3 regions of the Dyella sp. GSA-30 genome follow, and region 1 is predicted to be linked to each of the others. Evidence: riboswitches for the same ligand, from Rfam matches in the RefSeq annotation. Region 1 holds a riboswitch; each other region holds the start of a gene.
What was found. A riboswitch is a leader RNA that binds a small molecule or an ion and turns the genes downstream of it on or off. The one in region 1 is predicted to bind cobalamin.

Region 1 (3,206 bases):
GCGGCGCATGAATTCGTCGGGAATCCAGTTGGCCAGATTGAGGTTGTGCGTCCGGCGCGCATCGTCGCCGGTGTTATCGCGCAGTTCGAGGAACTCCTCGATGTCCGCATGCCACGGCTCCAGGTACACGCAGGCCGCGCCCTTGCGCTTGCCGCCCTGGTTCACTGCGGCGACCGAGGCGTCCAGCGTCTTCAGCCACGGCACCAGGCCGTTGGAATGACCGTTGGTGCCCTTGATCAGCGAACCGCGCGAACGCACGCGCGAGTAGGCCAGGCCAATGCCACCGGCAAACTTGGACAGCTTGGCGACGTCGCCGTACTTCTCGTAGATCGATTCGAGCGAATCGGTCGGCGAATCGAGCAGGAAGCACGAAGACAACTGCTCGTGCGAGGTGCCGGCATTGAACAGCGTCGGCGAGCTTGCAATGTATTCGAGCGACGAGAGCAGGCGATACAGCTCCAGCGTCTCGCCCATGTCGTTGCCGCCCAGTGCGCAGGCGATACGCATGAAGAAGTGCTGCGGCGTCTCGATCACCTTGCGCTGTTGCGGATGACGCAGCAGGTAGCGGTCGTACACGGTGCGCAGGCCGAAGTATTCGAAGCGGCGCGTGGCCAGCGGATCGATCGCATCGTTGAGCTTGCGCGCATTGGCGACGACAAAGTCACGCAGGCGCGCATTGAGGATGCCCAGCTCGGCACCGCGCGCGATCGACTGCGAGAAGCTCTGGATTTCCTGGCCGCTGACTTCCTTTTCGATAAAGGCGCCGAGCAGGCGCGCGGCGAGCTGGCCATATTCCGGCTCTTCGGCGGTAAGCGCCGCGGCCGTACGGATGGACAGTTCGTCCAGCTCCTGGGTGGTAGCGCCATCGTAAAGGCCGCCGATGGTCTTCAGGGCGACGCGCAGCGGGTCGACCCCGTGCAGGCCCTCGCCGCTGCGGGTGACCGCGCGCACGATCTTGTTGACGTCGACGATCTCCTGGCCACCGTTGCGCTTGGTCACGCGCATCTGGCCCGGGTTGTGCGGTGGCGTCAGCGCAAACGGAGTTTCCGTTGCGGCAGGGGAGGTCGAGCCGGTGCTGGCAGCATCGGCGGAGAAAGGAGAAGCGTCCACGCGACCGACGAGGCGTTCGCGCGTGGAAGTATCGAGAGGTTGCATGGCGGCAGCGCTCCAGCAAAAAAGTTCGTTTCGCCTGCTCCCGCGCGCAGGGCTGAAAGGTGTGATGTAAGGGTTCCGCGAACGGTCGTATGGCGAGGCTAGGTGCCCCGCGTCCACGACGCGCTTCCCCGCGGAAGCCGCCATCACTCATCGCGGCGGCAGGCCGCGATGTGTCGGCAGGTCTTCGGACTCGTGGACGAGGATCATTCCGGGCGATCCACCTACTTGCCCCCGCTTCCCAGCCTTACCGGCCAGTGCGATGGGGGTGTTCGTTTCCACTTACCGCTGCGGGGCAGTTCCGGATTCTCACCGGGATTCCCTATTAAGCCGATCCGACCGTGGGTCTGAGAAAGGCACCGACGAGGCACAACATATCGGGGTCCAGGGGTCTGGTCAACCCAATAATTTGTGGATAAGCCGGTGGATAAATACAAACGAAGCAGCCTGTTCAGGCGCTTGCAGGAATTTGCAGCTTTGTACGAATCGCCTGTCAGTGGCCCGGTCCGGGCCTAGCCCCGATGCATGCCCCGGCTACGCGGGTCCCGGAATACCAGCCAGGTCGCCAGCAGACCGCATAGCGCGGCGAAGGACAGCCACAGGCCGGGCGCCGCCTTGTCGCCGGTGGTATGGATCAGCCATTGCGATATGGCCAGGCTGGAGCCGCCCAGGGTGGTGGCCAGGCTATAGGCCAGCGAAAAGCCGGTGGTGCGGACCTGGGCGGGCATGATCTCGGTCAGGGTCACCACCAGGGCGCCGTTGTAGCTGGCATAGATAAAGGACAGCCACAGCTCGACCGCGAGCAACCGGCCGAAGCCGGGCTCCGCGACCAGCCAGCTCAGTACCGGGTAGGCGGTCAGCAGCGCTAGCACGGTGCAGGCCAGCAGCAGCGGGCGGCGACCGATGCGGTCGGAGAGCGCGCCCATGATCGGCAGCCAGATGAAATTGGAGACGCCCACGCACAGCGTCACCAGGAACACGTCGAAGGTGGACAGCTTCAACACTTCGCTGCCGAAGGTCGGCGTATACGCAGTGATCAGATAAAAGGACACCGTCGTCATCATGACCAGGGCGACGCCGATCAGCACGATGCGCCCATGCGCGAGCATCGAGCGGTAGATCTCGCCGAAGCTCGGCCGCCGACGCGAAAGAAACTCCTCGGTCTCTTCCAGCGAGCGGCGGATGACGAACAGGAACGGCACGATCAGGCAACCGACCAGGAAGGGAATGCGCCAGCCCCAGCGGTCGATGGTCGCCGGAGGCATCCAGTACTGCAGCAGCAGGCCGATCGACGCGGCAAACACCACCGCGACCTGCTGGCTGGCCGATTGCCACGAACAGTAGAAGCCGCGCTGGCCGGGCCGCGCGATTTCGCTGAGGTAAACCGAGACGCCGCCCAGCTCCACGCCGGCGGAAAACCCCTGCAGCAGACGACCAGCCAGCACCAGCAGCGGCGCCAGCACGCCGATCGTCGCGTAATCGGGCACGGCGGCGACCAGCAGTGTGCCGACAGCCATCAACAACAGGGTAAGGATCAAACCCTTGCGGCGGCCGTGATGGTCGATATAAGCGCCCAGCACGATCGCGCCCACCGGTCGCATCACAAAACCGGCGGCAAAGGCGAGCAGGGTCAAAAGCAGCGAGGCATACGCGCTATGGCTCGGAAAGTACGCACGTGCAATGGCCGGGGCGTAATAGCCGTAGACCATGAAGTCGTACATCTCGAGAAAATTGCCGCTGACCACCCGCACGATGGCCTTGAAGCTTTCCTTGCGCGAGCGCGGCGTACCGGCAGACGTCATGGGCCGGGCTCAGGGCACGACGCTGACGTCGATCTCGATCGGGTAATCCGTCTGACCGGTTTGCACCGGCGGCTTGGGGAATGTCCAGGCCGAGAACTGCCCGGCGACGCATTTGGCCACGGGTGTGGGCACGCGCACGTCCACCCGTAGCGGGTGGCCATCCGGCGAGATGTCGGCCACCAGCGTGAAAGGCGACTTGTCCGCCGGCGCGTTGCTCTTGATGCAACCCTTGAGCGTGTCGGTCATCGGATT
Region 2 (3,206 bases), 1.8 Mb from region 1:
TTGGTGAAGGCGAAGCCATCCAGTTGCTCGCCAAAGTACTCCACCATGTCGTTGCGTTCGAACTCGCCATGCACGAGTACGTCGATGCCGATCTCTTCCTGGAAACGCACGCATTTTTCGGTTTCAGCGGCAATGAACGCATCGTAGTCGGCATCCGAAAACTTGCCCGACCTGTTTCGAGCACGCGCGTCGCGCACCTCATGGGTTTGTGGGAACGAACCGATGGTGGTCGTGGGATACAGCGGCAATCCCAGCTTCGCTTGCTGCAGCCGGCGTCGCTCGTCATGGGAAGACGAGCGGCGGGAGGCGCCAGCATCGAGTGACGCGATACGTGCCGCCACCTCAGGCCGATGCACCTTGTCCGATCGACGGCGGTTGGCAAGGCTTTCGCGCGCCTGTTTTAGCGCGGTGTGCGCGGATGGCTGATCGGCAAGAGCATCAGCCAAGGTCCGCAATTCGCCGATCTTTTCCCGGGCAAATGCCAACCATCCGTGCAGATCGCCGGGCAACGCCGTCTCCACCGACGCATCGAGCGGCACATGCAGCAGCGAACAAGACGGCGCGATATGCAGACGCGCATCGCCAGTACGCTCTTTCGCACGGCGCGCCAATGCCAGCGCGTGATCGAGATCCGCGCGCCACACATTGCGTCCATCCACCAGGCCGAGCGAAAGCACACGCGAAACAGGCAGCGAATCGAGCACCGCATCGAGCTGCCCCGGTGCGCGCACCAGATCGACATGCACACCGGCGACCGGCAGTTTGTTCACCAGAGCAAGATTGGCGCCCAGCTCGCCGAAATACGTGGTCAACATCAGCTTGGGACCATCGACGTCAGCCAAGGCCGTATAGGCCTTCAAATAGGCCGCATGGTCGTCCGCACCCTGATCGAGCACCAGGCAAGGCTCGTCGATCTGCACCCATTCGGCACCCGCGGCGTCCAGTTGTCGTAACAGGCGGATGTAGGCCGGCAACAACTGCCCGAGCAAGGCGAGACGATCGCTACTGTCGACCGTTTTCGACAGCAATAGAAAACTGACCGGCCCCAACAGCACCGGCCGCGCATTGAAACCCAATGCCTTGGCTTCGAGGAATTCGGCGACGGGCTTGTCGCCGCGCAAGCGAAAGGTCTGGCCCTTTTTCAGTTCGGGCACCAGGTAGTGGTAGTTGGTATCGAACCACTTGGTCATTTCCAGCGCATGCAGATCGTGGCCGCCGCCTTGGGTACCGCGCGCGAGAGCGAAGTAACCGGCCAGCGGATCGGTATCGGCCAGCGCGCGATAGCGCTCGGGAATGGCATCGAACAAAAACGCGGTATCGAGCACCTGGTCGTACAGCGAAAAATCATTGCACGGCACGACGTCGGCACCAGCGTCACGCTGCAGTTGCCAATGCCTGCGACGGAGTTGGGCCGACGAATCCAGCAGTTGCCGTGATGTCGAGTCGCCCCGCCAGAATGCTTCCAGCGCGTGCTTGAGCTCGCGCTTTGCGCCGATGCGGGGAAAACCCAGGTTGGAAAGAGTAGCCATAAGCGATGTGTCCTCGATTCGTGATGAATGAGGAACGAAGGAATCGCGCAACGACACCGCAGCCTTGAGGCCACGATGCAGGCACACGAGCGACCTTCGCCCCCTCGGGCGAACCGAAACCCACGCGAGGACGTACGGGAGCCGAGCGTCGCGACGACCAGGCTCCGGCCAACCTCCCCGCGGAGGTTCCAGGTCAGGCAGGGGATGGATTCCCTGGCCGAGGCAGGTCTTCGGGCTCGTGGACATGAGGCACGGGGATGCCTCGCCTAGTGTTCGCCGCTTCCCGGCCCCCGAAGGGCCAGTGCTCATGACGAAGGTCGTTTCCACACACCGCTGCGGGGCAGCGCCGGAATTGGCCTGGGAAGAAAACCTTCCAAGGCCGTACCGGCTTCCCTTTTAAATCCATCTCTTTATCTTAATAGAGAGATGAATACCGTCGGCGAGTGGAAATTACGCCTGCGGCGATGCGCCGTCAAGCAAGGGCACGACGATGTTCCTGATACGGCCGGCCAGGCGCTCGACGTCCTCGGTCACCACCTGGGCAATCCCGAACAACAAGCCGGGCTTGGCTCGCCCGAGATAAAACGACGACATCGGCCGCATCGCGAAGCCTTGCGCGTTGAGCGCTAGTGCGATGGCACGATCATCGACGCGCTCATCGCGAAACCAGGTCGCCAGTTGCAAGCCGCCGGCACCGACACCGATCCGCAATGCTTCCCCCAGATGACGCTGCAACGCGTCCACCGTCGCCGCCATGCGCGACGCGTAAAGGGCATTCATCTGCCGCAGGTGCGCACGGAAACGCCCTTCGCCGATGAAGTCCGCCAACGCCGCCTGCACATGGATGGGAACGACCGCGCTGCGCAGAAGCTGAAGCTCCGCGGCCGCCGACAGCAACGATGGCGGCACGACGGCATACGCCACACGCAAACCCGGCGCGAGTGTCTTGGAGAACGTGCCCAGATAGGCGACAACCCCATGGCGATCGATGCCCTGCAGCGAGGCGATGGGGCGCGAACGGTACTGAAATTCGCTGTCGTAGTCGTCCTCTACCACCACCGCGCCATGCGTTTTCGCCGTTGCCAGAAGCGCCATGCGCCGTGAAAGGCTCATGGTCACGCCCGTGGGGTATTGGTGCGATGGCGTGACATAGATGAGGCGCGGCGGCGGCCCTTCGATCCCATCCAGATCGATGCCTTCGCTATCGCACGGTGCAGGCACCAACGTTGCGCCAGCCGCACTCAACAACGCTTTGGCGGTGGGGTAACCAGGGTCTTCCACCCAGGCAACCTTGCTGGCTGCGTCGCCCTTGCGCAACACGAGCGAGCTCAATAGATCAATCGCCGCGCGTGTCGACGGCACGATCAGCAACTGTTCCGGCCGGGCCACGACGCCACGTGTCGCGCCGATGTGATCGAGAATCGAGGTACGCAACGCACCCAGACCGGAGGCTTCACCGTAGCCGAGGTCGTGAATGCGCAGCGACCGCGCTCTTGCGCCAAGGCAGCGAGCCCAGGCGGCATGCGGAAAACGAGAGAGATCGGGAATGGCCGGTGCAAACCATTTGCCTGCGACCGCCGGCTCCGCCGCCAGCGGCAATTCCACGACACGCTTCTGGCCTCGCTCTTGAAAAGGCGCCTGGGCCATCGCGGAGACGCGACAGGCCGATCCCGCCGA
Region 3 (3,206 bases), 1.4 Mb from region 1:
CGAAGAAGCCGCCGTTCTCGTCGTAGTTGAGGATGAATACGGTCTTGGCATACACCGCCGGGTTGGCGACCAGCGCGGCCAGCAACTGCGCCGAGAGGTTCTCGCCATAGGCCGGTTTGTAGTTGGCGTGCTCGGAAAGATAGTCCGGCGCCACGATCCACGACACCTGCGGCAGGGTGTTGTTGGCGACGTCGTTGGCGAATGCAGTCACCAGGTCCGGCACTGTCGCCATGCCGCGGTCGTACAGCGGTTGGCCGGCTTTGGCTTTTTTGAAGGGCGCAAACCAGGCCAAGGCGTTGTCGTCGAAATTGTTGCTTTGCTGATAGACCTTCCAGCTAATGCCGGCGTTCTGCAGGCGCTCGGCGTACGTGGTCCAGCTGAACCCGGCGCTTGGCTCGGTGTTGTCCAGCGTGGCTGCCTGGCCGACTGACAGTCCGTTGCTGCCGGTAAAGAAATGCAGCCGGTTCGGATTGGTCTGGGTGAGCGTCGAGCAGAAATACTGGTCGCAGATGGTGAAACTGTCGGCCAGTGCGTAGTAGAACGGCAAGTCGGCGCGCTGGAAGTAACCCATGCCCAGACCGGCAGCGCGTGCGGTATTCCAGGCATCGAACTTGCCGCTGTTCCAGATCGCGGTGTCGACCGGATAGCTCATTGCCGGGGCGCTGATGCAGATACCGCTGGTGGTGCTGGTGTCCATGTGGAAGGGCAGCATGTAGCCGGTGCTGCTACTGTCGGGCTGATGCCAGACATTCTGCTGGCCACCCGGCAACGGCGCCGGCACGCGGTCGGCAAAGCCACGGACTCCAGCCAGGCTGCCGAAGTAATGGTCGAACGCACGGTTCTCCTGCATGAAGATCACCACGTGCTGCACGTCGGTGATATCGCCATTGACCGTGGCGGCAGGGGTGGCCAGGGCCTGGCGGATGACCGGGGGCAGGGCGGACATGGCGGCCAAGCCACCGGCCGAGGCCGCGGTCATCTTCAGGAAGCGGCGTCGCCCGGTGTTGTCGGGCTTGATATCGTCGATCTGGCTCATGGGGGGCTCCGTGAGTGGCGTCGGCTGTGTCGTTGTCGCTAGGACAACTCACGGACGTTGCAGCCCGATGCCACTCCCGGGTCAGTTTTTAGATAGTCGCCGGCCATGTGACCCGAGTTGTCCAGTCCCCTGCCGTTACACATTGCACTCACGGACCCATCGCGCTGCTGCTAAGATCGCCGCGCCTCAAGGTGACTGTCGGCAATGGAGCCGGCGGTTGAAACGGGAATTCGGTACGCCCTCGATGGGTCAAGCCGAAGCTGCCCCCGCAACGGTAGGCGAGCAAACGAACCGCAAACAGCCACTGTGCTCGATAGCATGGGAAGGCGCGATTCGGGAGGGTAGATGCCCTCGCTCGCAAGCCCGGAGACCGGCCTTGGAGGTATCACCGGACAGGCGGCGGGCCTAGTCGGGGCCGCTGCGACTTGCCGGTACCTGCTCTCACGCTCCTGTCCCCATGCCATTGACGCCGCGCGGGTAGGCGCGGTCCAGGGAGCTAACGCTGTGCCAATCCGTTCTTCGACTTTCCGCCGCTCCGTGCTGGCGGTTGCCTTGCTTTCCGTGTTTTCTCCAGCCTTCGCGGACGACGCCGGCACCACCGATCTCAACCAGGTCGTGGTCACCGCGTCGCGCACCGCGCAGACGCAGGACCAGACCCTGGCGCCGGTCACGGTGATCGATCGCGCCGATATCGAGCGCCTGCAGCCGGTGTCGATCGTTGCCTTGCTGCAGGGCGCGCCAGGTATCCAGCTATCGAACACCGGTGGCCAGGGCAAGCAGACCTCGGTGTATATGCGCGGCACCAATGCCGATCAAGTGCTGGTGCTGGTCGACGGCGTGAAGATCGGTTCGGCCTCGGCCGGCGTGGCAGCGCTGCAGGATATTCCGCTGGAGCAGATCGAGCGCATTGAAATCGTGCGTGGCCCGTTTTCCAGCCTGTACGGCTCCGAGGCGGTCGGTGGCGTCATCCAGATTTTCACGCGCCGCCCCGATGGCGCGTTTGTGCCGCATGCCAGCTTCGGCGTTGGTACCTATGACACGCTGAAGGGCTCGCTGGGTGCGGCCGGCAAGCAGGGCGCCGGCTGGTACTCGATGGAGGTTTCGCACGACCAGACGCATGGCTTCAACGCCTGTCGCGGTCCCGGCGGCTGCTTCACGATCGAGCCGGATAACGACGGCTACAAGAACGACGCACTCACCTTGCAGGGTGGCTACAAGTTCAACGAGCAATGGGATGCCGACGCGCGCTTCTTCGACGCCCGCGGTCGCAACGAATACGACGGCACCTTCAGCAACAGCGCCAAGACCGAGTCGCAAGTGGCGGGCGGTCGGGTGCACTACAAACCGTTCGACCGGCTGACGCTGACCCTGGCCCTGGGACAGAGCAAGGATTTCAGCAGCGATTACCTGGATAACGCTTATGTCGACACGTTCAATACGCGTCGTAAGGTCGGCTCGCTGCAGGCAGATATCAGTGCTGGCGGCGGTCTCTACAGCGTCGGCTTCGACGTGCAGCACGACAACATCCAGGGCAGCACCGAGTATGTCGTCGACCGGCGCACCGATCGCGGCGTCTTCGGCCAGTGGCAGCAGACTTTCGGCAGCCAGCAGTTGCAGGCCAGCGTGCGGCGCGACGATGACACGCAGTTCGGCGGCCGCAATACCGGCTCGCTGCTGTGGGGCTGGGACTTCACCCAGTCGCTGCGCCTGACGGCAAGCTACGGCACGGCGTTCCATGCGCCGACCTTCAACGAGTTGTACTACCCCGACTTCGGCAATGCGGACCTGAAGCCGGAGCGCTCGCGCAGCGGTGAGCTGGGCCTGCGCGGCACGCATGGCTGGGGCGGTTGGTCGCTGAATGCCTACGAGACCAAGATCAGCGACCTTATCGCGTTCACCGGCCCCAATTTCCTGCCGATCAACGTGGACCGCGCACGCATCCGCGGCGTCGAAGCTACGGCTCATACCGAACTGGTCGGCTGGACCGTGCAGGGCACGTTGAACTGGCTCGATCCGCGCGATGAGAGCAACGATTTCGATCACGGCAACCTGCTGCCACGCCGCGCCAAGCAGACCGCACGTTTCGATCTGGACAAGAAGGTCGGCGCGTTCAGCTTCGGCGGTAGTTATTTCGTCTCGGGCAAGCGCTTCGACGACACCGAGAACGAAA

Region 2: it holds a riboswitch for cobalamin, as region 1 does, so the genes downstream of both, metE (5-methyltetrahydropteroyltriglutamate--homocysteine S-methyltransferase) here and QMG46_RS05550 (ribonucleoside-diphosphate reductase subunit alpha) in region 1, are expected to answer to the same signal.
Region 3: it holds a riboswitch for cobalamin, as region 1 does, so the genes downstream of both, btuB (TonB-dependent vitamin B12 receptor) here and QMG46_RS05550 (ribonucleoside-diphosphate reductase subunit alpha) in region 1, are expected to answer to the same signal.

The regions. Positions count from the first base shown of each region.
Region 1 covers NZ_AP027042.1:1,253,431-1,256,636, forward strand. Annotated here, with positions in the region: gene QMG46_RS05550 (ribonucleoside-diphosphate reductase subunit alpha) at 1-1,155, opposite strand, end outside; cobalamin riboswitch at 1,313-1,531, opposite strand; gene QMG46_RS05555 (MFS transporter) at 1,665-2,954, opposite strand; gene QMG46_RS05560 (peptidase C13) at 2,964-3,206, opposite strand, start outside.
Region 2 covers NZ_AP027042.1:4,922,872-4,926,077, forward strand. Annotated here, with positions in the region: gene metE (5-methyltetrahydropteroyltriglutamate--homocysteine S-methyltransferase) at 1-1,529, opposite strand, end outside; cobalamin riboswitch at 1,733-1,982, opposite strand; gene QMG46_RS21185 (MocR-like pyridoxine biosynthesis transcription factor PdxR) at 1,980-3,206, opposite strand, start outside.
Region 3 covers NZ_AP027042.1:5,319,061-5,322,266, reverse strand. Annotated here, with positions in the region: gene QMG46_RS22955 (phosphocholine-specific phospholipase C) at 1-1,036, opposite strand, end outside; cobalamin riboswitch at 1,209-1,430, shown strand; gene btuB (TonB-dependent vitamin B12 receptor) at 1,541-3,206, shown strand, end outside.